DNA from 4 places in the Promicromonospora sp. Marseille-Q5078 genome. Region 4 is predicted to be linked to each of the others. Evidence: riboswitches for the same ligand, from Rfam matches in the RefSeq annotation. Region 4 holds a riboswitch; each other region holds the start of a gene.

The links. Region 4 has a riboswitch for thiamine pyrophosphate ahead of thiO (glycine oxidase ThiO). Riboswitches for the same ligand answer to the same signal wherever they lie in the genome.
Region 1: another riboswitch for thiamine pyrophosphate. It lies ahead of ACQFYA_RS10720 (bifunctional hydroxymethylpyrimidine kinase/phosphomethylpyrimidine kinase); the one in region 4 lies ahead of thiO (glycine oxidase ThiO).
Region 2: another riboswitch for thiamine pyrophosphate. It lies ahead of ACQFYA_RS18995 (thiamine ABC transporter substrate-binding protein); the one in region 4 lies ahead of thiO (glycine oxidase ThiO).
Region 3: another riboswitch for thiamine pyrophosphate. It lies ahead of thiC (phosphomethylpyrimidine synthase ThiC); the one in region 4 lies ahead of thiO (glycine oxidase ThiO).

What each region holds. Positions count from the first base shown of each region.
Region 1 covers NZ_JBNPQG010000001.1:2,314,786-2,319,501, forward strand. Annotated here, with positions in the region: gene ACQFYA_RS10700 (hypothetical protein) at 1-97, opposite strand, end outside; gene ACQFYA_RS10705 (copper resistance CopC family protein) at 206-904, opposite strand; gene ACQFYA_RS10710 (YcnI family copper-binding membrane protein) at 901-1,665, opposite strand; gene ACQFYA_RS10715 (hypothetical protein) at 1,742-2,398, opposite strand; TPP riboswitch at 2,530-2,648, shown strand; gene ACQFYA_RS10720 (bifunctional hydroxymethylpyrimidine kinase/phosphomethylpyrimidine kinase) at 2,639-4,264, shown strand; gene ACQFYA_RS10725 (ABC transporter ATP-binding protein) at 4,384-4,716, shown strand, end outside.
Region 2 covers NZ_JBNPQG010000001.1:4,123,893-4,128,608, reverse strand. Annotated here, with positions in the region: gene ACQFYA_RS19015 (RrF2 family transcriptional regulator) at 1-214, shown strand, start outside; gene ACQFYA_RS19010 (sulfite exporter TauE/SafE family protein) at 400-1,323, shown strand; gene ACQFYA_RS19005 (PAS domain-containing protein) at 1,475-2,251, shown strand; gene ACQFYA_RS19000 (DUF4235 domain-containing protein) at 2,291-2,557, opposite strand; TPP riboswitch at 2,696-2,799, shown strand; gene ACQFYA_RS18995 (thiamine ABC transporter substrate-binding protein) at 2,870-3,943, shown strand; gene ACQFYA_RS18990 (ABC transporter permease) at 3,952-4,716, shown strand, end outside.
Region 3 covers NZ_JBNPQG010000001.1:1,156,387-1,161,102, reverse strand. Annotated here, with positions in the region: gene ACQFYA_RS05290 (pyridoxal phosphate-dependent decarboxylase family protein) at 1-358, opposite strand, end outside; gene thiC (phosphomethylpyrimidine synthase ThiC) at 521-2,260, opposite strand; TPP riboswitch at 2,257-2,361, opposite strand; gene ACQFYA_RS05280 (C39 family peptidase) at 2,515-3,834, shown strand; gene ACQFYA_RS05275 (N-acetylmuramoyl-L-alanine amidase) at 4,011-4,716, opposite strand, start outside.
Region 4 covers NZ_JBNPQG010000001.1:1,306,182-1,310,897, reverse strand. Annotated here, with positions in the region: gene guaA (glutamine-hydrolyzing GMP synthase) at 1-319, opposite strand, end outside; gene ACQFYA_RS06060 (OmpA family protein) at 360-983, opposite strand; gene ACQFYA_RS06055 (hypothetical protein) at 980-1,639, opposite strand; gene thiE (thiamine phosphate synthase) at 1,767-2,441, opposite strand; TPP riboswitch at 2,464-2,567, shown strand; gene thiO (glycine oxidase ThiO) at 2,557-3,786, shown strand; gene thiS (sulfur carrier protein ThiS) at 3,783-4,028, shown strand; gene ACQFYA_RS06035 (thiazole synthase) at 4,038-4,716, shown strand, end outside.

The DNA of each region.
Region 1 (4,716 bases), 1.0 Mb from region 4:
CACGCCGGCGGCGGACCGCCCAGACGGCCACGGCCGTCACCAGCACGACCACCACGACGACGCCCGTGACGATCCCGACGATCTGCCCCGCATCCATGGTGGGCATCGTAGGCGGCGCCGCCGCCGTCCGGGGACGCGACGGCGGCGCGGCCGGGCGCGAGGCCGGACCGCGCCGCCGCGGTGCTCCGGTGGTGTCGGTCCGGCGTCAGTCCCGCCGGCGCGCGACGCGCAGCGTCACGAGCACGGCCGCGCCCGCGAGCACGACGACGCCGCCGGCGATGCCGAGCACGACGGCGAGCTCGGACGCCCCGCCGTCGCTCGCCCCGTCGCTCGACCCGGCGCTCGTTCCCGTGCTGGTCCCGGCGCCGGTGCTCGCGCCCGTCCCGCCGTCCGCCGCGGCGGACGCGCCGCAGGGCGTCGCGCCGCCGGTGGGCGGGGCGCTCGTCGCGGCGCCCTCGGGCGGGTCGTAGGTGAACGTGAACTCGCCGCTGGTCGGGTGGCCGTCGGCGGACACGATGCGCCAGTCGACGGTGTACTCGCCCGCCGCGCCCATGCTCACCGGCACGGACACCGTGCGGTCCTGCGAGGTGGGGCATCCCGTCGCACGGTCGGTGCCGTCCGGGTCCGTCACGGTGACGACCGTGCTGGAGCCGTCGGCCGACAGGTTGAGCACCACGTCGTCGAACGTGACGTCCACCGTCTCCGGCGCCTTCGTGACGGTCGAGCCCGTCGCGGGCGCCGTGCCGACGACGACGTTGTGCGCGCTCGCCGGTGCCGCCGCGCCGACGGCGCCGACCAGGGCGAGGCCGAGCGTGCCCACCGCGGCGAGGGCCGCGACGGCCGACCTCCGAGCCCCCGACCGTCGAGCCGCCCACCGCCGAGCGAGGGCCGGCCGGGCCCTCACCGCTGCTCCGTCCGGGCGCGCGTGCGGACGAGGGCCGCGACGCCCGTCGCCGCGCCCACCAGGCCGAGCCCGAGGCCGGCCGCCCCGAGCGCGAGGGGCAGGGTGCTGTCGGAGTCGCCGCCGGCGCTCCCGTCGTCGCCCGCGGCCTGCGCAGCGCCGGACGCCGTGCCGGACGTCGTGCCGTGCGCGTCGTCGCCCGCGGCCGGGACGACCTGCAGCACGGGCGCGGGGTGCTCGGGCTCCGCGTCGCCGGTGGTCTCGTCGTCCCACGCGACGACCTCGCCGTCGGAGTAGGTCTGCGTCGCCGGGAGGGAGATGGCGTCGACCCCGTCGGGCACGGCGCCCGCGGACACCGTGAAGCGGAGGAACTCCCCGGGGGCGATGGCGGCGTCGGGGCCGTCGGCGGTCCACTCGACGCTCGCGGGAGCCTCGGTGACCTTCGTGCCGTGCACCTCGACGGGCTCGTCGAGCGGGGCCTGGGTGACCTTCGCGGTCCAGCCGGGCACGGGCTCGACGGACACGCTGGTGAACGGGGAGTCCTGCGGGAGGTCGACCTTCACGGCGGTGGTGGACGCGTCGGCGGACTCGTTGGGGACCTTGAAGGTCAGGGTGGCGTATGCGCCGGCCTCTGCCGAGTCCGGTGTCACGGTGACGTGCGCGGACGCGGCGCCCGCGCCCAGCACGAGGGCGGGCACGGCGAGGGCCGCGGCCCCCGCGAGGCGGCGCGCGCGGGGGAGGGAGGAACGGGTGGTCGTGGGCATGGGTGTCTGCTCCGTGGGTCTGACGGTCGGGGACGACGAGGGGCCCGCCCCCGTCCGACGTCGGACCGGGGCAGGTTCAGGCGGCGCGCACGAGGGCGGCCTGGAGCAGCGGGGGCCCGCGCACCGGCGGGCGTCGGACGGCGTCCCCGGGCCGGGGACGCCAGGTGCGGCCGGTGACGACGGCGGCCCGGCGGGGCACCGGCAGCGCGGGCGGGCCCTGCACGAGCACCGCCACGTGCCGCAGGTGGGTCAGGACGTTCTGTGCCGCCCGGTCGCCCGCCGCGAGCAGCAGGGCCGTGACGAGGACGGCCGCGGCGTGCGCGGCGAGCATCCAGGTCGCTGCACCGCCCCCGTCCGCGTGGTGCAGGTGCGCGGCCGTGCCGGTCGCGGGCGGCAGGGAGCCGGGCCCCAGGTCGTGCCCGGCGTGGCCCGCGTGGCCCGCGAGTCCCACGGCACCGGTCCCGGCCGGACCGGCCGTCCGGGTCGTGCCGAGGAGCTCCAGGGCGGAGTGCTGCACCAGCTGCAGCGCGACCATGGCGGGCAGCAGGCGGCGGAGGGTGAGCCGGCGGCGTGCGGTCCACACCGCGAGCGGGGCGGTGAGGGCCATGACGACGAGCCAGGCGAGGGGTGCCCCGGGGAGCGTGCCGCCGGCCAGGAGGTGGGCGGCGGCCGCGATGCTGAGCGTCGTACCGGCGACGAGGAGCTCGCGCGCACGACGGAGGACCACGGGCACCGGGTCACCCTATCGCGCGCCCTCCGGCGGCCCCCTCCCGCCCGCGTCCCCGTTCCCGTCCCGCCGCCGCCCCCGTCGCGACGCGCGCGCCGGACCCGCCCGGCGTCGTCGTCCGCGCTGGGCTAGCGTGGCGCGACGACACGGGGTGCGACCCGACGTCGCCGGCCACGGTCGGCGTCGGGCCGCTGAGATCACACCCGTCGAACCTGATCTAGCTCGCACTAGCGAAGGGATGTCGACATGAGTGCGCGCGCACCTCACGACAGCTCCGCCGGCAGCGCCGGCACCTCTGCCCGCTCCTCTGCCCGCTCCTCGTGGTCGGCCGCCGTCCCCAGCCGGCCCCGCGTGCTCGCGGTCGCGGGCTCCGACCCGTCCGGCGGTGCCGGGATCCAGGCCGACCTGAAGTCGGTCGCCGCGGCCGGCGGGTACGGGATGGCCGCGCTCACCGCGCTCACGGCGCAGAACACGCACGGTGTGCGGGACGTGCACGTGCCGCCGCCCGCGTTCCTCGCCGCCCAGCTCGACGCGGTGGCCGACGACGTGGCGATCGACGCGGTGAAGATCGGCATGCTCGCCTCGGCGCCCGTCGCCGAGGCGGTGGGCGCCTGGCTCGACGGCCTGCCGCGGGGGGCGACCACCGTGCGGCCGGCGGTCGTGCTGGACCCGGTGATGGTGGCCACCAGCGGCGACCGGCTCCTCGACCCGGCGGCGGAGCGCGCCGTGCGGGACATGCTCGGGCAGGTCGACGTCGTGACCCCGAACCTGCCCGAGCTCGCCGTCCTGGCCGGGGAGCCGGTCGCCCCCGGCTGGCCGGCCGCCCTCGAGCAGGCGCGCCGCCTCGCCGCCCGGCACGGGGTGCTCGTCGTGGCCAAGGGCGGGCACCTCGCGGGCGGGGGCGCCCCGGACGCGCTCGTCGGCCCGGACGGGGTGCTCGTCGAGCTCGCCGGGGAGCGCGTGCCCACCCGCGCGACGCACGGCACCGGCTGCTCGCTGTCCAGCGGGCTCGCGGCGCGGTTCGTCCGGACCGGCGACTGGGCCGAGGCGCTGCGCGGCACGAAGGCGTGGCTGACGGCGGCCATCCGGGCGGGGGAGGCGCTCGCGGTGGGCGGCGGGCACGGCCCGGTGGACCACCTGGCGGGCAGTACGCCGCCGGGCGCGTCGCGGCCGGCGGGGCCCACGCCCGGGGACGACCGCGCGGGCGACGAGCTCGTCGCCCGGTGGTGGGACGACGTGGCGGGCGTGCGCGGCGCGATCGACGACCTGTCGTTCGTGCGCGCGCTCGGCGACGGCTCGCTGGGTGCCGGGCACTTCCGCGCCTACCTGGAGCAGGACGCGATCTACCTGCGCGAGTACGCGCGCTGCCTCGCCCGCGCCAGCGAGCTCGCGCCGACCCGGGCGGAGCAGGCGTTCTGGGCGGGCGGCGCGCACGGCGCGCTCGTGACCGAGCTGGACCTGCACACGCGGTGGCTGGGCGGGGAGCCGCAGGACGTGCCCGCCAGCCCGACGACCGCGGCCTACCTGGAGCACCTGCGTGCGGCCGGCGACGACTACGCGACGCTGGTGGCCGCCGTCCTGCCCTGCTACTGGATCTATCAGGACGTGGGGGAGCGCCTCGCCGCCCGGGACCACGCGGACCACCCGTACTCGGCGTGGCTGGGCACGTACGCGGACGACGCCTTCGCGCAGGCCACGGCGCAGGCCGTCGCGATCCTGCGCCGGGTCGCCGGGGCCGCCCCGCCGACCACGCGGGCCCGGATGGCGCGGGCGTTCCAGGAGGCCTGCGAGCACGAGCTGGCGTTCTTCGACCAGACCGGCGCCGCGGACGACGCCCCGGGGCGCCGCGGCGCGGGGGCCGTCGTCGGCTGAGCCCGGGCCGTTCCGGCGGGATGCCGCGGCGCCCCGCCGGGGGTAAGCGGTGTCCCGCCGACGCGACGTGCCGGGTGACCGGGGCAAGGATGTCGGGGGCGAGTGACAGAATAGGTGTGATGCCCGACACGACGCGCACTTCGCGCAGCAGCAGCCGAGGCGCCAGCAGCGCCGATCCCTCCGACAGTCCCAGGAGGAGCTCCGCCTCCTCCGCACCGCGCCGCCCCGCCGCGACCGGCACCCCGCCGGGCCGGTCCTCCGGGCCGCCCGGCCCGCCCGCGCCCGCGGGGTCCGAGCTCTCCACGCTCGCCTCCGTGCGCCGGCTGTACCCCTACGTCAAGCCGGCGGTGCCGCGGCTCGTGGGCGGCCTGTTCTCCGCGCTGGGCGCCAGCCTCGCCGCGCTCGCGATCCCGCGCGTCCTGCAGGCCTTGGTGGAGGGGCCGCTCGCGGAC
Region 2 (4,716 bases), 2.8 Mb from region 4:
CGTGGACGGGCCGCTGATGTTCGTCCGCGACGCCCGGCCGTCCGACCTCGAGTACACGGGCGCGGCTGCCTCGCTGCTGCACGTGTGGGTCGCCCTGCGCGTGAACGTGCGCCAGGTCCTCGAGCAGGTGACCCTCGCGGACCTGGCCGCCGGGAAGCTCCCGGACGTGGTGCGCCAGCTGACCGACGACGAGTCCGCCTGGCTCAACCCGTGACGACCGCGGGCGCTTCCCGCGCCTGACGGGGCGCGCACGAGGACGTGCGCCGCCCCGCGACCGGACGTCGCGGAATCTCATCATGCGGTCGTCCCCTCGATACCGTTGAATCCGATAGGGCCGATCGGGTAACCTGACATCTGTCGCGGCGGAACCGCTGCCGCGCCGACACGGAGGGAACACTCGTGCGGACTCTCGTCCTGCTGGCCCTCGTGGGCCTCGGTGCGCAGCTCGTCGATGGCAGCCTCGGCATGGCCTACGGCGTCACGTCCACCACCTTGCTGCTCGCGATCGGTACCAACCCCGCGGCCGCGTCCGCGACCGTCCACCTCGCCGAGGTCGGCACGACGCTCGCCTCGGGCGCGTCCCACTGGCGGTTCGGCAACGTGGACTGGAAGGTCGTCCTCAAGATCGGGATCCCGGGGGCCGTCGGCGCGTTCGCGGGCGCGACGTTCCTGTCCTGGCTCTCGACCGAGATCGCCAAGCCGCTGATGTCTCTGCTGCTCCTCGGGCTCGGCCTGTACGTGCTGCTGCGGTTCACGCTGCGCGGCCTGCGCACGGACCGCCTGGGTCAGCCGCTGCGCAAGCGGTTCCTCACGCCGCTGGGCCTGGTCGCCGGCTTCATGGACGCCACGGGCGGCGGCGGCTGGGGCCCGGTGGGCACGCCCGCCATCCTCGCGAGCGGCCGCATGGAGCCCCGCAAGGTGATCGGCTCGATCGACACCAGCGAGTTCTTCGTGGCGGTCGCCGCGAGCCTCGGGTTCCTCTTCGGCCTCGGCACCGCCGGCATCAACCCGACCTGGGCGCTCGCCCTGCTGATCGGTGGCCTCATCGCGGCGCCGATCGCCGCCTGGCTCGTGCGCCTCGTGCCCCCGCGCGTCCTCGGCTCCGCCGTCGGCGGCATCATCGTGCTCACCAACGTGCGCACCCTGCTGAGCCTCGACTCGTTCCCGGTCAGCGCCGGCGTGCGCGGCCTCGTCCTCGGGGTCATCGCGCTCGGCTGGGCTGCCGCCGTCGTCTACTCGTTCCGCGAGCACCGCAAGGCCGTCGCGGCCGAGAAGGCCGAGCCCGTCGCCGTGGAGGCGCCCGCGGCGACGCCCGCCGTCTGACATCTCGGCCCGGCCGCACGACGTCCGCGGGATTCCACCCGCGGACGTCGTGCTGTGGGGTGGCGTTGTCGCGACCTCCCGGTACCGTGAAGAGGCCAGGTGAGTTGCACGCCGGACCCAGCTGCACCGCACTGGGAGGTGGCCCATGTCGATGCCCAGCACGCACAGCGACCCTCCGCGTCGCGAGATCGTCGCGCTCGCGGAGCTGCTCGGCGCCGGGAGCCAGCTGCTCGTCGGCCAGTACCGCGTCGACGTCGCCACGGGGGCGTGGTGGTGGTCGGACGAGGTCTACCGCATCTTCGGGCGCGAGCCCGGGGCGATCGAGCCGGGGCCGGACGTGCTCCGCGCGCACATGCACCCGGACGACCGGGAGCGGCTCTCGCGCACGGCGACGATCGCGCTCGGGACCGGTAGACCGTTCGCCGGCGGGCACCGCGTCGTGGACGACCACGGCCGCACGCACACCGTGGTCGTGACGGGACAGGCGCGCCACGGCGCCGCCGGCTCGACGACCCACCTCGTGGGGTACGTCATCGACGCGAGCCCCGTGGTGCGCGACGCGCTGGACCGGGAGGCGCACCGCGCCGTGTCGCGCGCCTTCGTCGCCGCGGCCTCGGCGGAGCAGGCCAAGGGCGCGATCATGGCCGTCTGCGGTGTGGACGAGTCAGTGGCCACCGAGGTGCTGACGGACGCCGGGGCGCAGGTGGGCGTGTCCGCGCAGTCCGCGGGCGAGCAGGTGATGAAGGCGCTCGCGCGACCCGTCGGGGAGCGCGGCGCCGTCACGGCTGCGGAGGTGGTCCGGGCGGCGCCGCCCGCGCAGGACGCCGCGGACCGGCTCAGCCGCGCGCTCGGCGGGGTGCACCCCGTGGACCGCCCGCACGGTCACGACGCGCAGCTGGCGCGCCGGCGCCCCCGCGCCAGCCACTGACGCGGGGGCTTCCAGGGTCGGCCCCGGTTCGGGCTCGGGTCAGTGGCCGTGGCCGAAGCGCGCGGCGGCGCGGACCGCGCCCCGGCGTGCGACCCGCTTCGCGAGCACCGCGACCCCGCCCGAGACAGCGGCGAACGTCACGGCCTGGATGATCGAGATCTCGTCGTCGTCCACGTTGGTCGGGGCCGCGCTCCCGGTGGTCCTCTCCCAGACCACCCCGATGAGCTTCTGCGCGACCCATCCGGCGGCGACCGTCAGCACCACCGTGCCGACCTTCACCGCGAGCGGCGTCTCGGTGTCCGTCACGTGCTCTCCCTCGGTTCGTTCCCCGGGTCGCCGGGGTCGTGCGTCGTGCGTCCGCGGACGTCGGTGCACGTCAGGCACGTCACACCCCGCCGACGCGGACGGGACCACGGTAGCGCGGCGCCGGTGTGTAGGCTCGTGGTGATACGACAGGGGAGCGCCACCGGCGCTGAGAGTGCGGAACGCCGCAGACCCTCGAACCTGACCCGGTTAGCACCGGTGGAGGAAGTCGGGATTCTCGATCCCTGCGGACGGCCGCACCACGACGGTGCCGGGTGCCCGCAGGACCCCCTTCTCGATGCCTGAGGAGGACACATGACGCACAGGACCAGGCGGACGGCGGCCGGCGCCGCCGTCGTCGCCCTGCTGCCGCTGCTGGCGGCGTGCGGCGGCGGCGGGACGTCGTCGGACGGCGCGGGCGGCGAGAGCTCGAGCACCGTGACGCTCGTGACCCACGACTCGTTCGCCGTCTCCGACGACGTGCTGGCCGCGTTCGAGAAGGAGTCCGGCCTCACCGTGAAGCAGGTGGCCCCCGGCGACGCCGGCACGCTGGTGAACCAGCTGGTGCTGACGAAGGACGCGCCGCTGGGCGACGTCGTCTACGGGGTGGACAACACGTTCGCCTCGCGCGCCGTCGAGGCGGGCGTCTTCGACGCGTACCAGCCGGCGGACCTCGACCCGAAGGTCGCGGCGTACGCGCCCGACGACCTCGCCGGGACGCTGACGCCGATCGACGTGGGCGACGTGTGCCTCAACCTCGACGACGGCTGGTTCGAGAAGAACGGCGTGACGCCGCCGACCACGCTCGAGGACCTCACGAAGCCCGAGTACGCCGACCTCACGGTGGTCACCAACCCCGCCACGTCGTCGCCGGGGCTCGCGTTCCTGCTCGCGACCATCGGCGCGTTCGGTACGGACGGGTGGCAGGACTACTGGACCGACCTGCGGGACAACGGCGTCAAGGTGGCGGAGAGCTGGGAGGACGCCTACTACGTGGACTTCTCCGGGGCCGGCGAGGGCGGGCAGCGCCCGATCGCGCTGTCGTACGCCACGTCGCCCGCGTTCACGGTGAGCAAGGACGGGAAGTCCTCGACCACGAGCGCGATGCTCGACACGTGCTTCCGGCAGGTCGAGTACGCGGGCGTGCTCGCGGGCGCCGCGAACCCGGAGGGCGCGAAGCAGCTCGTCGACTTCCTCACGACCGGCGAGTTCCAGGCCGACGTCCCCGGCCAGATGTACATGTACCCGGCCGACCCGGGGGTCGAGCTCCCGGCCGACTGGACGAAGTTCGCGCCCCTGGCCGACGAGCCGTTCGAGGTGGCGCCCGCCGACGTGGCGGCGCACCGCGACGAGTGGATCGAGCAGTGGACGGCGACGGTCGTCGACTGACGCGCACCGTGACCCGAGCAACGGCACGCGCCACCCCGCACCCGGTGTCCCGGCCCGCCTCCCGGGCGGCCCGGTGGCGCACCGACCGCTGGGGCGCGTGGCTCGGCTGGGGCGCCGCCGTCGTGCTCCCGCTGGGGTTCCTCGCGGTCTTCTTCGCCTGGCCGGTGGCGTCGCTCGTCCTGCAGGGGTTCTTCACCGAGACCCCGACGGGGCGGGAGCTCGACCTCTCCGGGTTCGCGGAGGTGCTGTCGCAGGGCCGCACGTGGCGGATCGTCGGCCAGACGCTCGCGCAGGCGGTCACCGGCACGCTGCTGTCCGTGCTGCTCGGGCTGCCGGGGGCGTACGTGCTGTACCGGTGCCGGTTCCCCGGGCGCACGCTGGTGCGGGGGCTGGTGACCGTGCCGTTCGTGCTGCCGAGCGTCGTCGTGGGCGTCGCGTTCCGCGCGCTGTTCGCGCCCGGCGGCATGCTCGGCTGGGCCGGTCTGGAGGAGAGCTTCGCGGGCATCGTGCTGGCGCTCGTGTTCTTCAACTACGCGGTGGTGGTGCGCACGGTCGGGGGCATGTGGGAGCGCCTCGACCCGCGCGCCGAGCAGGCGGCCCGGGCCCTCGGCGCGACACCGTGGCGGGCGTTCCGCACGGTGACCCTGCCCGCGCTCGGCCCGGCGATCGCGTCGGCCGCCGCCGTGGTGTTCCTGTTCTGCGCGACGGCGTTCGGCGTCGTGCTGGTGCTCGGCGGGCTGCGCTACGGCACGATCGAGACGGAGATCTGGACG
Region 3 (4,716 bases), 150 kb from region 4:
CGACCGACGTGTTGATCGCGGCGAGCATCGCCTCGGCCCCGACGGCCGGGAGCGCCACCGGGCAGTTGAGGTGCGCGGCGTAGGCGGGGTGGTGGAACCAGACGGCGTGCGAGGCGTACAGCTCCGCGGTCTCGCACAGCGCGTCCGGGGTCCCGACCGGCGGGCCGTCGAGGTCGACGCCGTCGACGAGCGCCTGCAGCTCGCGACGGCTCGCGCCGCAGAACGGCTGCCGGGCGCCGGCGACCCGGTCGGCCAGGTCGTCCACCACGGCGTGCAGCGCGACGGCGTAGTCGGCCGCCGTGTCGCCCCGCAGCAGCGCGCCGGGCGACGTCCCGTGGACGGGCAGGGGTGTGGGCATCGTCGGGTCGCTCCTCGGAGGTAGGCAGGGCCGACCCGTTCCACTTAGGTCAGCCTGGCCTAACTTAGGTATCCCTAAAACCCAGCGCAATCGCAAGGTCCGGCATGTGGGCGGGACGCGGCGAGAGTCATCTCACACACGTCCCGCCCACGGCCGGCCGGGTCAGCGCACCGTCGGCGTCGGGAGATAGACCTCTCCCCCGGCGGCCCGGAACTCGGCCGACTTCGCCGCCATGCCGGCCGCGGCCGCCTCCGGTCCCACGCGCTCCGCCTGGGCGGCCGCGCCGCCGAACTCGTCGCGGATGTCCTGCGAGATGCGCATCGAGCAGAACTTGGGCCCGCACATCGAGCAGAAGTGGGCCGTCTTCGCCGCCTCCGCCGGCAGCGTCTCGTCGTGGTACTCCTCGGCCAGGTCCGGGTCGAGGGACAGCGCGAACTGGTCGCGCCACCGGAACTCGAACCGGGCCTTGCTCAGCGCGTCGTCACGGTCGCGCGCGCCCGGGTGCCCCTTGGCGACGTCCGCCGCGTGCGCCGCGATCTTGTACGTCACCACGCCCGTGCGCACGTCGTCGCGGTCCGGCAGGCCGAGGTGCTCCTTGGGCGTGACGTAGCAGAGCATCGCCGTGCCGTACCGCGCGATCTCCGTCGCGCCGATGGCCGAGGTGATGTGGTCGTAGCCGGGAGCGATGTCCGTGACGAGCGGCCCGAGCGTGTAGAACGGCGCCCCGTCGCACAGCTCCTGCTGGCGCTCCACGTTCTCGCGCACCAGGTGCAGCGGCACGTGCCCGGGGCCCTCGACCATCACCTGGACGTCGTGCGCCCACGCGCGCCGGGTCAGCTCCGCCAGGGTGTCGAGCTCGGCGAACTGGGCGGCATCGTTGGCGTCCGCGAGCGACCCGGGCCGCAGGCCGTCGCCGAGCGAGAACGCGACGTCGTACCGCGCGAAGATCTCGCACAGCTCGTCGAAGTGCGTGTACAGGAAGTTCTCCTCGTGGTGCGCCAGGCACCACCCGGCCAGGATCGACCCGCCCCGGCTGACGATGCCGGTGACGCGGTCGGCCGTGAGCGGCACGTAGCGCAGCAGCACGCCCGCGTGCACCGTCATGTAGTCCACGCCCTGCTCGCACTGCTCGATCACCGTGTCCCGGTACACCTCCCAGCTCAGCCGGGACGCGTCGCCGTCCACCTTCTCCAGCGCCTGGTAGATCGGCACCGTGCCGATGGGGACCGGGGAGTTGCGCAGCAGCCATTCCCGCGTGGTGTGGATGTCGTCGCCGGTGGACAGGTCCATCACCGTGTCCGCGCCCCAGCGGGTGGCCCATTCCAGCTTCTCCACCTCCTCCGCGATCGAGGAGTGCACGGCGGAGTTGCCGATGTTCGCGTTGACCTTCACCGCGAACGCCCGGCCGATGATCATCGGCTCCGACTCCGGATGGTTGACGTTGACCGGGATGATCGCGCGGCCCGCGGCGACCTCGCTGCGGACCAGCTCGACGTCGACGCCCTCGCGGAGCGCGACGAAGCGCATCTCGGCGGTGACCTCGCCCCGCCGGGCGTACGCCATCTGCGTGACGACGGCGCCCTCGCGGCCCCGGCGCGGCGGGCGCGCCTCGCCCCGCCACTCCGCCGACGCCGCACCCCGGCGCCGGGCGCCCCGGCCGTCGTCGGCGAGGTCGCGCGCCCGGCCGGCGTACGTCCCGGTGTCCCCGCGGGCCTCGATCCACGGCTCCCGCAGGGGCGCGATGCCGCGGGTGGGGTCGCCGCCCGGGCCCTGCGTCCGGTAGACGCGGACCGGCGGGTTGGGGGTGCCGTCGGGTGAGGGCGCCAGCCGGATCTCGGTGACCGGGACGCGGATCCCGTCCCGGTCGAGGTGGGCGAGCGCGCGCGACGGTGCAGTGTGCATCTGTTTCTCCAACTTCCTACGCCGGCATGACCCGGTCAGGTTCGACGGTCCGGGCCGCATCAGCCCGATCTCAGCCCTTGCGAGGGCACCCGTGGGATCGCCGGTCACGCTAGCACCGGGCCGAGGCCCGCGCACGCAAAGTCGTGACACGGGCCACAGGATCTGGGAAAGTCTTCGCCATCAGGGCGGTGGGGACCGTCCACCGCCCCCGTCCCGGGGAGGGACCCATGACAGGCATGGCGCGAAGGAGCTTGATGCGAGCGACGACGGCAGCCCTGGCAGCGGGAGCGGTGATCGCGCCGACGGCGGGCGCGGCCGGCGCGTCGCCGTCGCAGGACCAGGAGCCGACCGGCAACAAGATCACCACCACGCACTGGGACGGCGTCGCCGATCTGCGCCGCGGCACCTGGGAGAACCTGCGCCCCGGTGCCGGCGGCACGCTCGTCGTGCGCGGCTCCGGCGGGCCGACCACCGACTACACCGACCCGTTCGGCGACGGGTCCGCCGTGGCGTACGAGACGGGCACCTGGACCTCGCCGGTCGTCGAGACCGGGTACGCGCTGGACGAGTCCGTGACCTCGTGGAACGCCACCACCCCCACCGGCACGTGGGTCGAGACCGAGTTCCGGGGCCGCAAGGCCGACGGCGCGTGGACCACGTGGTTCGTCATGGGGCGCTGGGCGTCCGGGGACGACTTCGCGCCCGCCGACGGCTCCGTGGGCGACATCCACCGCACCTCCGTCGACGGGCAGAGCGACGACGACGCCGCCCTGTCCACCGACACGTTCGTCGCCCGCACAGGGCGCGAGCCCGAGGCGTTCCAGACGCGCGTCACCCTGTACCGGCCGGCCGGGTCGACGGCGACCCCGCGGCTGGCCGGCGTGACGACGATGACCAACGAGTACCTGCCCACGTCCGCCTACACGGGCACCAGCGACTTCACGCTCGGGCGCGCCGTGGAGCTCGACGTGCCCGGCTACTCGCAGCTCGTCCACATCGGCGAGTACCCGGAGTTCGGCGGCGGCGGCCAGGTGTGGTGCTCGCCGACGTCGACCACGATGATCCAGTACTCCTACGGCCGCAAGCACCAGGTGCCCGCCGCGGAGCTCGCGGACATCGTGGCGCCGAACGGCGACCCGCAGGTGGACCACGCCGCGATCGGCGCGTGGGACTACACGTACGAGGGCGCGGGCAACTGGCCGTTCAACACGGCGTACGCGCACCGGTACGGGCTCGAGTCGTTCGTCACGCGGCTGCGGTCGCTGGCCGAGGCGGAGCGGTTCGTCGCGGCGGGCATCCCGCTGGTCGTGTCGATCAGGTTCGCCGAGGAGGAGATGCCCGAGGCCGGGTACGGCACCAACGGCCACCTCGTGACCATCGTGGGCTTCACCGCCGACGGCGACCCGGTCATCAACGACCCCAACAAGGCCACTGACGCCGACGTGCGGAACGTCTACACGCGCGAGAACTTCGAGCGCGTCTGGCAGACCTCCACCGACGGCCTGACGTACGTCATCCACCCGCACCAGGTGACGCTGCCCCGGAACGTCCCGGGCGCCACGCCCAACTGGTGACCCCTCGCCGGTCGGGCCCGTCGAGACCGAGCTGCCGAGGTAGTTCACAGCCTGCCGAGGTAGTCCAGATCCCCGCGAGGTAGTCCAGATCTCGCCGAGGTAGTGGTCCAGTCCACTACCTCGGCGAGATCCGGACTACCTCGCGGGTCTCGACAGGCTCGACCGACGGCTCGGCGTCAGTGCGAACGCACCGGACCGACGGGGTCGGAGACGAACGTCGCCGACGTGTACCCGCGGGCGGAGACGGTCACCTCGGCCGAGATGTCGGCGCCCCGGTCGCGGCCGGTGAGGTGGTAGCGCCTGCCGTCCGCGCCGCGCACGGGCTCGCCGTCGCGCAGCCACTGCACCTCGACGCGGAGGTGCCGCGAGTCCGGCAGGTACTCCCCCGGGTCGACGGTGAGCGTGCGGCCGATCTTCGCCTTCCCCTCGATGCTCGGCCCCTCGACGTCGGTGACCACCGGGTCGTGCAGGACGACGTCGGCGGCGCGGGTGAACACCTGCCGGTGCGCGTACCAGAGCTGGTAGTACGCGTCGTCGCCCCGGACGTCCGTCCGGTCGTCGGGTGCCGACCCGTCGAACGAGACCGCCCGGTAGTAGTCGGTCGACACGTCATCGTCGGACACCACGTAGCTCTGGTCGGTGCCGATCGTGTACTCGATGGGCGTGACGGCCTGCGGGGCGATGCCCGGGTAGGGCTGGTACGCCGCGGCCTCCGGGTACGCGCGGCCGTAGATCGCGGCCGCCTCGTCCCCGCTCACCGTGACGGTCTGCCCGGTGCTGGGCACGACGACGGGCCGGTCGGCCGGGTTGTGGATCCAGGCCAGCGAACCGGCCCACCACACGCCGAGCCACTCGCCCTGCACCTGCGCCACGACGAGCTTG
Region 4 (4,716 bases):
GGCCCGTCTGGGCGACCGTGCCGCCCAGCGCCTGCGCCATCGCCTGGAAGCCGTAGCAGATGCCGAGCACCGGCACCCCGGCCTCGAACAGGGCCGGGTCGACGAACGGCGCGCCCGCGGCGTACACCGACGACGGCCCGCCCGACAGGATGATCGCCGCCGGGTCCTTGGCCAGCATCTGCTCCACGGTGGCCGTGTGCGGCACGATCTCGGAGTAGACGCTCGCCTCGCGCACGCGGCGCGCGATGAGCTGGGCGTACTGGGCGCCGAAGTCGACGACCAGGACAGGGCGGAGGGAGTCGGTGGCGGGAGACGTCACCGGGTCATCCTAGCCGCGCGCCACCGGCCATTCTGCCCCGTCACCGCGTCGGGTAGGTCACCTCGACGCGCCGGTTCAGCGCCCGCCCGGCGGGGTTGTCCTCGCCGGACACCTCGTTCTCGGCGACCGGGTCGGCCTCGCCGTGACCCTCGACCTTCAGCGTCAGGTCCGGTCGCTCCCCGCCGAGCACGTCCGCGACCGCGGCCGCCCGCTGCCTCGACAGCCGGCGGTTGAACGCGTCCGAGCCGACGGAGTCGGTGTACCCGTCGACGTGCACGGTCGCGTCCTGCGGCACGTCGGCCGCGAGCGCCGCGACGGCCTCCTCCGCCGCGGGCGTCAGCGCGGCCTCGCCGAACTCGAACAGCAGGTCGGAGGTGAGCGTGACCACCGTGTCGTCCTTCTCCTCGCGCTGCCGCTCGAGCACGACCGTGGAGTCCTCCGGGCGCAGCGGGAACGTCCCGTCGGCGGCGCGGAGGTCGAACGTCGCGTCGGCCGCCATCGCGGCGGTCACGTCCGCCCCCTCGACCCTGGCCTGTTCCTCGCCGAGGGCCTCCTGGGCCTCCCGCACCCGCTCCGGGTCGGCGGTCACCCCGGGCGCCGTGCCGCCGAGCCCCACCACGAGGCCCGCCGCCAGCGCGACGGCGGCCGCGGCGCGGGCGGTCACTCGGCGCCGCCGTCGGCGTAGGTCACCGTCGCGCCGGTGAACAGCGGCAGCCCCTCCCCGGGGAGGACGTCGACCGACGCGGGCTCGCCCTCCGGGGCGGGCAGCACGGCGGAGACCTCGATCGTGCCGTGGTTGGGGAACGTGAAGGTGATGTTCTCGAGCGGGGACACGAGCATCGACGCCCGGCACCGCTGCTGCGCGAGGCTCGCCTTCACCGGCTCGTCGGTGTCCTCCTGCCACGCGCCCTCGGTGCAGAACGGTTTGTACGCCTTGAGCCCCTCGCGATCGGTGACCGTGGTGCTGGGCTCGACGCCCAGGTCGTAGTAGCTCGCGCCGGCGTCGGCGGGCGCCTCGTCGTCGTCCCAGCGCAGCGCCCAGCGGACCGTCGTCGTCCCGCCGGCGACCTCCACCGACCGCAGGGTCACCGTGACCTCGCCGCCCCAGGCGTCCCCGCCGCCGTGCGGGGTGGCGATCGTCTGCTCGGCCATCACCTGGTCGGCCACCGTCGCCGTCCCCGGGCCTGCGGCGTCCTGCACCCCATCGGACGACCCGGTCGCCGCCCCGCCCGGGGCGTCGGCGTCGCCTCCCGTGCAGCCGGACAGGACGAGGAGCGCTCCGGCCAGCAGCAGCGCGGCGGTGCGGGGGCGTGCGGACATGGGCGTCTCCTGGGCTCGGGGCGTGGGCGCCCCGGGCGTCCGGAGCAGGGCCGGCCCACTGTGGCACACGACACCCCCGGGCGGTACCGCCCGGGATGGGGAGAACACCCCGTCCGGCTCGGCGCGGTCAGCCGAGCCGCTCCCGCAGCTCGCGCGCGGCGCGCTCCGGGTCCGGCGCCTGCGTGATCGCCCGCACGACGACGACGCGCGAGGCACCGGCGTCGAGCACCGCGCCCAGCCGCTCGGCGTCGACGCCGCCGATGGCGAACCACGGGGTGGCGGGGCGGGTCGCGGCGACCTCGCGGAGCAGGTCGAGCCCGACGGCCGACCGCCCCGGCTTGGTGGGGGTGGCCCACAGCGGGCCCACGCAGAAGTAGTCGACGTCGGGGTCGGCCTCGGCGTCGGCGGCCTGCGCGGCGGAGTGCGTCGAGCGGCCCAGCACCGGGCCGGGGCCGAGCAGCGAGCGCACGGCGGGCACGGGCAGGTCCCGCTGCCCCATGTGCACGGCGGGCGCCCCCGTCAGCCCGGCGACGTCCGCCCGGTCGTTCACGGCCCACAGCGCGCCGTGCTCGGCGGCCACGCGGGCCACGACCTCCTGCAGCTCGAGCTCGCGCGCGACGTCCAGGGTCTTGTCGCGCAGCTGGACGACGTCCACCCCGCCCGTGAGCGCCGCGTGCAGGAAGTCCTCCAGGTCGCCGCGCTCCTCGCGGGCGCCGGTGCACAGGTACAGGCGGGCGGCGGCGAGGCGGGCGCGCGCCGCCTCGGGGGCGACGGCGGCGTCGGTCGTGGTCACGCCGGCCAGCGTAACCACCGCCCGCGTTACAGTGGCCGGGCACGGGAGCCCCGCTCGGGGCTGAGAGGGCGCGAGCCGCCGACCGTCGAACCTGATCTGGGTCATGCCAGCGAAGGGAGCGCAGATGCCCACGTCCGACCGTACGGTCCGCGACACCCGCCCCGCCGACGTCGTCGTGGTCGGCGGCGGGATCGTCGGCCTCGCCGTCGCGTGGCGCGCCGCGAGCGCCGGCCTGTCGGTGACCGTGCTCGACCCGGCCCCCGGCGACGGCGCCACCCGCGCGGCCGCGGGGATGCTCGCGGCCGTCGCGGAGGCCGACTTCGGCGAGCGGGAGCTCACCCGGCTCAACCTCGCGTCCGCCGCCCGCTGGCCGGCCTTCGCCGCCGACCTCGCCGCGGCGGCGGGCCACGACGTGCCGCTGCTGCGCGCCGGCTCCCTCGCCGTCGCGTACGACGCCGACGACCTCGCCCTGCTGCGCCGCGTGCTCGCGCTGCACCGCGGGTGGGGCCTCGCCTCCGCCGAGCTCCCGGTGGCCGACGCGCGCCGCCGCGAGCCGTACCTGGGCCCGCGCCTCGCGGGGGCGGCGCTGCTGGAGGACGACCTCGCCGTCGACCCGCGCGGGGCGCACGCCGCGCTGCGCGCCGCGCTCGGCGGCTCCCTGGTCCCCCGCGCCGCCGTGCGCCTGGAGCGCGACGTCACGGGCCGGGTCGTCGCGGTGCACGACGACGCGGGGACGCGGCACCCCGCGGGCGCGGTGGTGCTCGCGACGGGCACGGGCGACCCGTCCGCGCTGCTCGCCGGCGTGCCCGGGGTGCGCGTCCCGGTGCGGCCCGTCAAGGGGATCACCCTGCGGCTGGACGCCGGCCCGGCACTCGCCCTCGCGCACGTGGTGCGGGGCACGGTGCAGGGCCGCCCGGTGTACGTCGTTCCGCGGGACCCGGGCACCGGGGCCGGCCCCGGCAGCGGGCCCGGGCACCGCGAGGTCGTCGTCGGCGCCACCAGCGAGGAGCGCCCGGACGACCGACGGGCCGAGGCCGGCGGCGTGTTCGCCCTCCTGCGCGACGCGCGCGCCCTCGTGCCCGGCCTCGACGAGGCCGCCCTCCTCGAGGTCACCCCGCGGGCCCGGCCCGCCACCCCCGACAACCTGCCGCTGGTCGGCGCCACCGCCGCCCCCGGGCTGCTGGCCGCCGTCGGGCACGGGCGCAACGGCGTGCTGCTCGCGCCGCTCACCGCGGACGCGGTCGTCGCCGCGTTGACCGGAGCGCCCGCCCCCGACCCCGCGGTGACCGCTGCCGACCCGCGGCGCTTCGCGCCCGCCCCCGCCGCCCGCCTCCCCGAAGGAGCCGCCCGATGACCGCTGCCCCCACCGCCCCCACCGCCCTCGTGAACGGCGAGGCCTACCCGCTCGACGGGCCGCACGGCGACGGCGTCGAGGGCGTCGTCGCCGCCCTCGTCCCCGCGTTCGTGGCCGACGGGTCGGTGCAGGGCATCGCCGTCGCCGTCAACGACGCCGTCGTCCCCCGCGGCCTGTGGGCCGGCACCCGGATCGCGCCCGGCGACCGGGTCGAGATCGTCACCGCCGTCCAGGGCGGCTGAGGAGGAAGCATGACCGGCACCACCACCGTCACGCACGACGACCCCCTCGTCGTCGCCGGCACCGAGGTCGGCTCACGGCTCGTCATGGGCACGGGCGGCGCGTCGAACCTCATGACGCTCGAGGACGCGCTGGTCGCGTCCGGCACCCGGCTCACCACGGTGGCGATGCGCCGCGTCGCGGTGCGGCCCGGCGGGACGGGCGTCGAGGACGGCGGCATCTGGGGCCTGCTGGAGCGGCTCGGCATCCGCGCCCTGCCCAACACGGCCGGCTGCTTCTCGGTCGAGGAGGCCGTGCTCACCGCGCAGCTCGCGCGCGAGGCGTGCGGCACCGACTGGGTCAAGCTCGAGGTGATCGCCGACGACGTGACCCTGCTGCCCGACCCGCTCGGCCTCGTCGAGGCGGCGGACCGGCTGGTGCGCGACGGGTTCGTGGTGCTGCCGTACACCAACGACGACCCGATCCTGGCCCGCCGCCTCGAGGACGTCGGGTGCGCCGCCGTCATGCCGCTCGGCGCGCCCATCGGCACCGGGCTGGGCGTGCTCAACCCGCGCAACATCGAGGCGATCGCGGCCGCCGCGCGGGTGCCGGTGATCCTCGACGCGGGCGTGGGGACGGCGTCGGACGCCGCGCTCGCGATGGAGCTCGGCTGCGACGGCGTGCTGCTCGCGACCGCCGTGACGCGCGCCG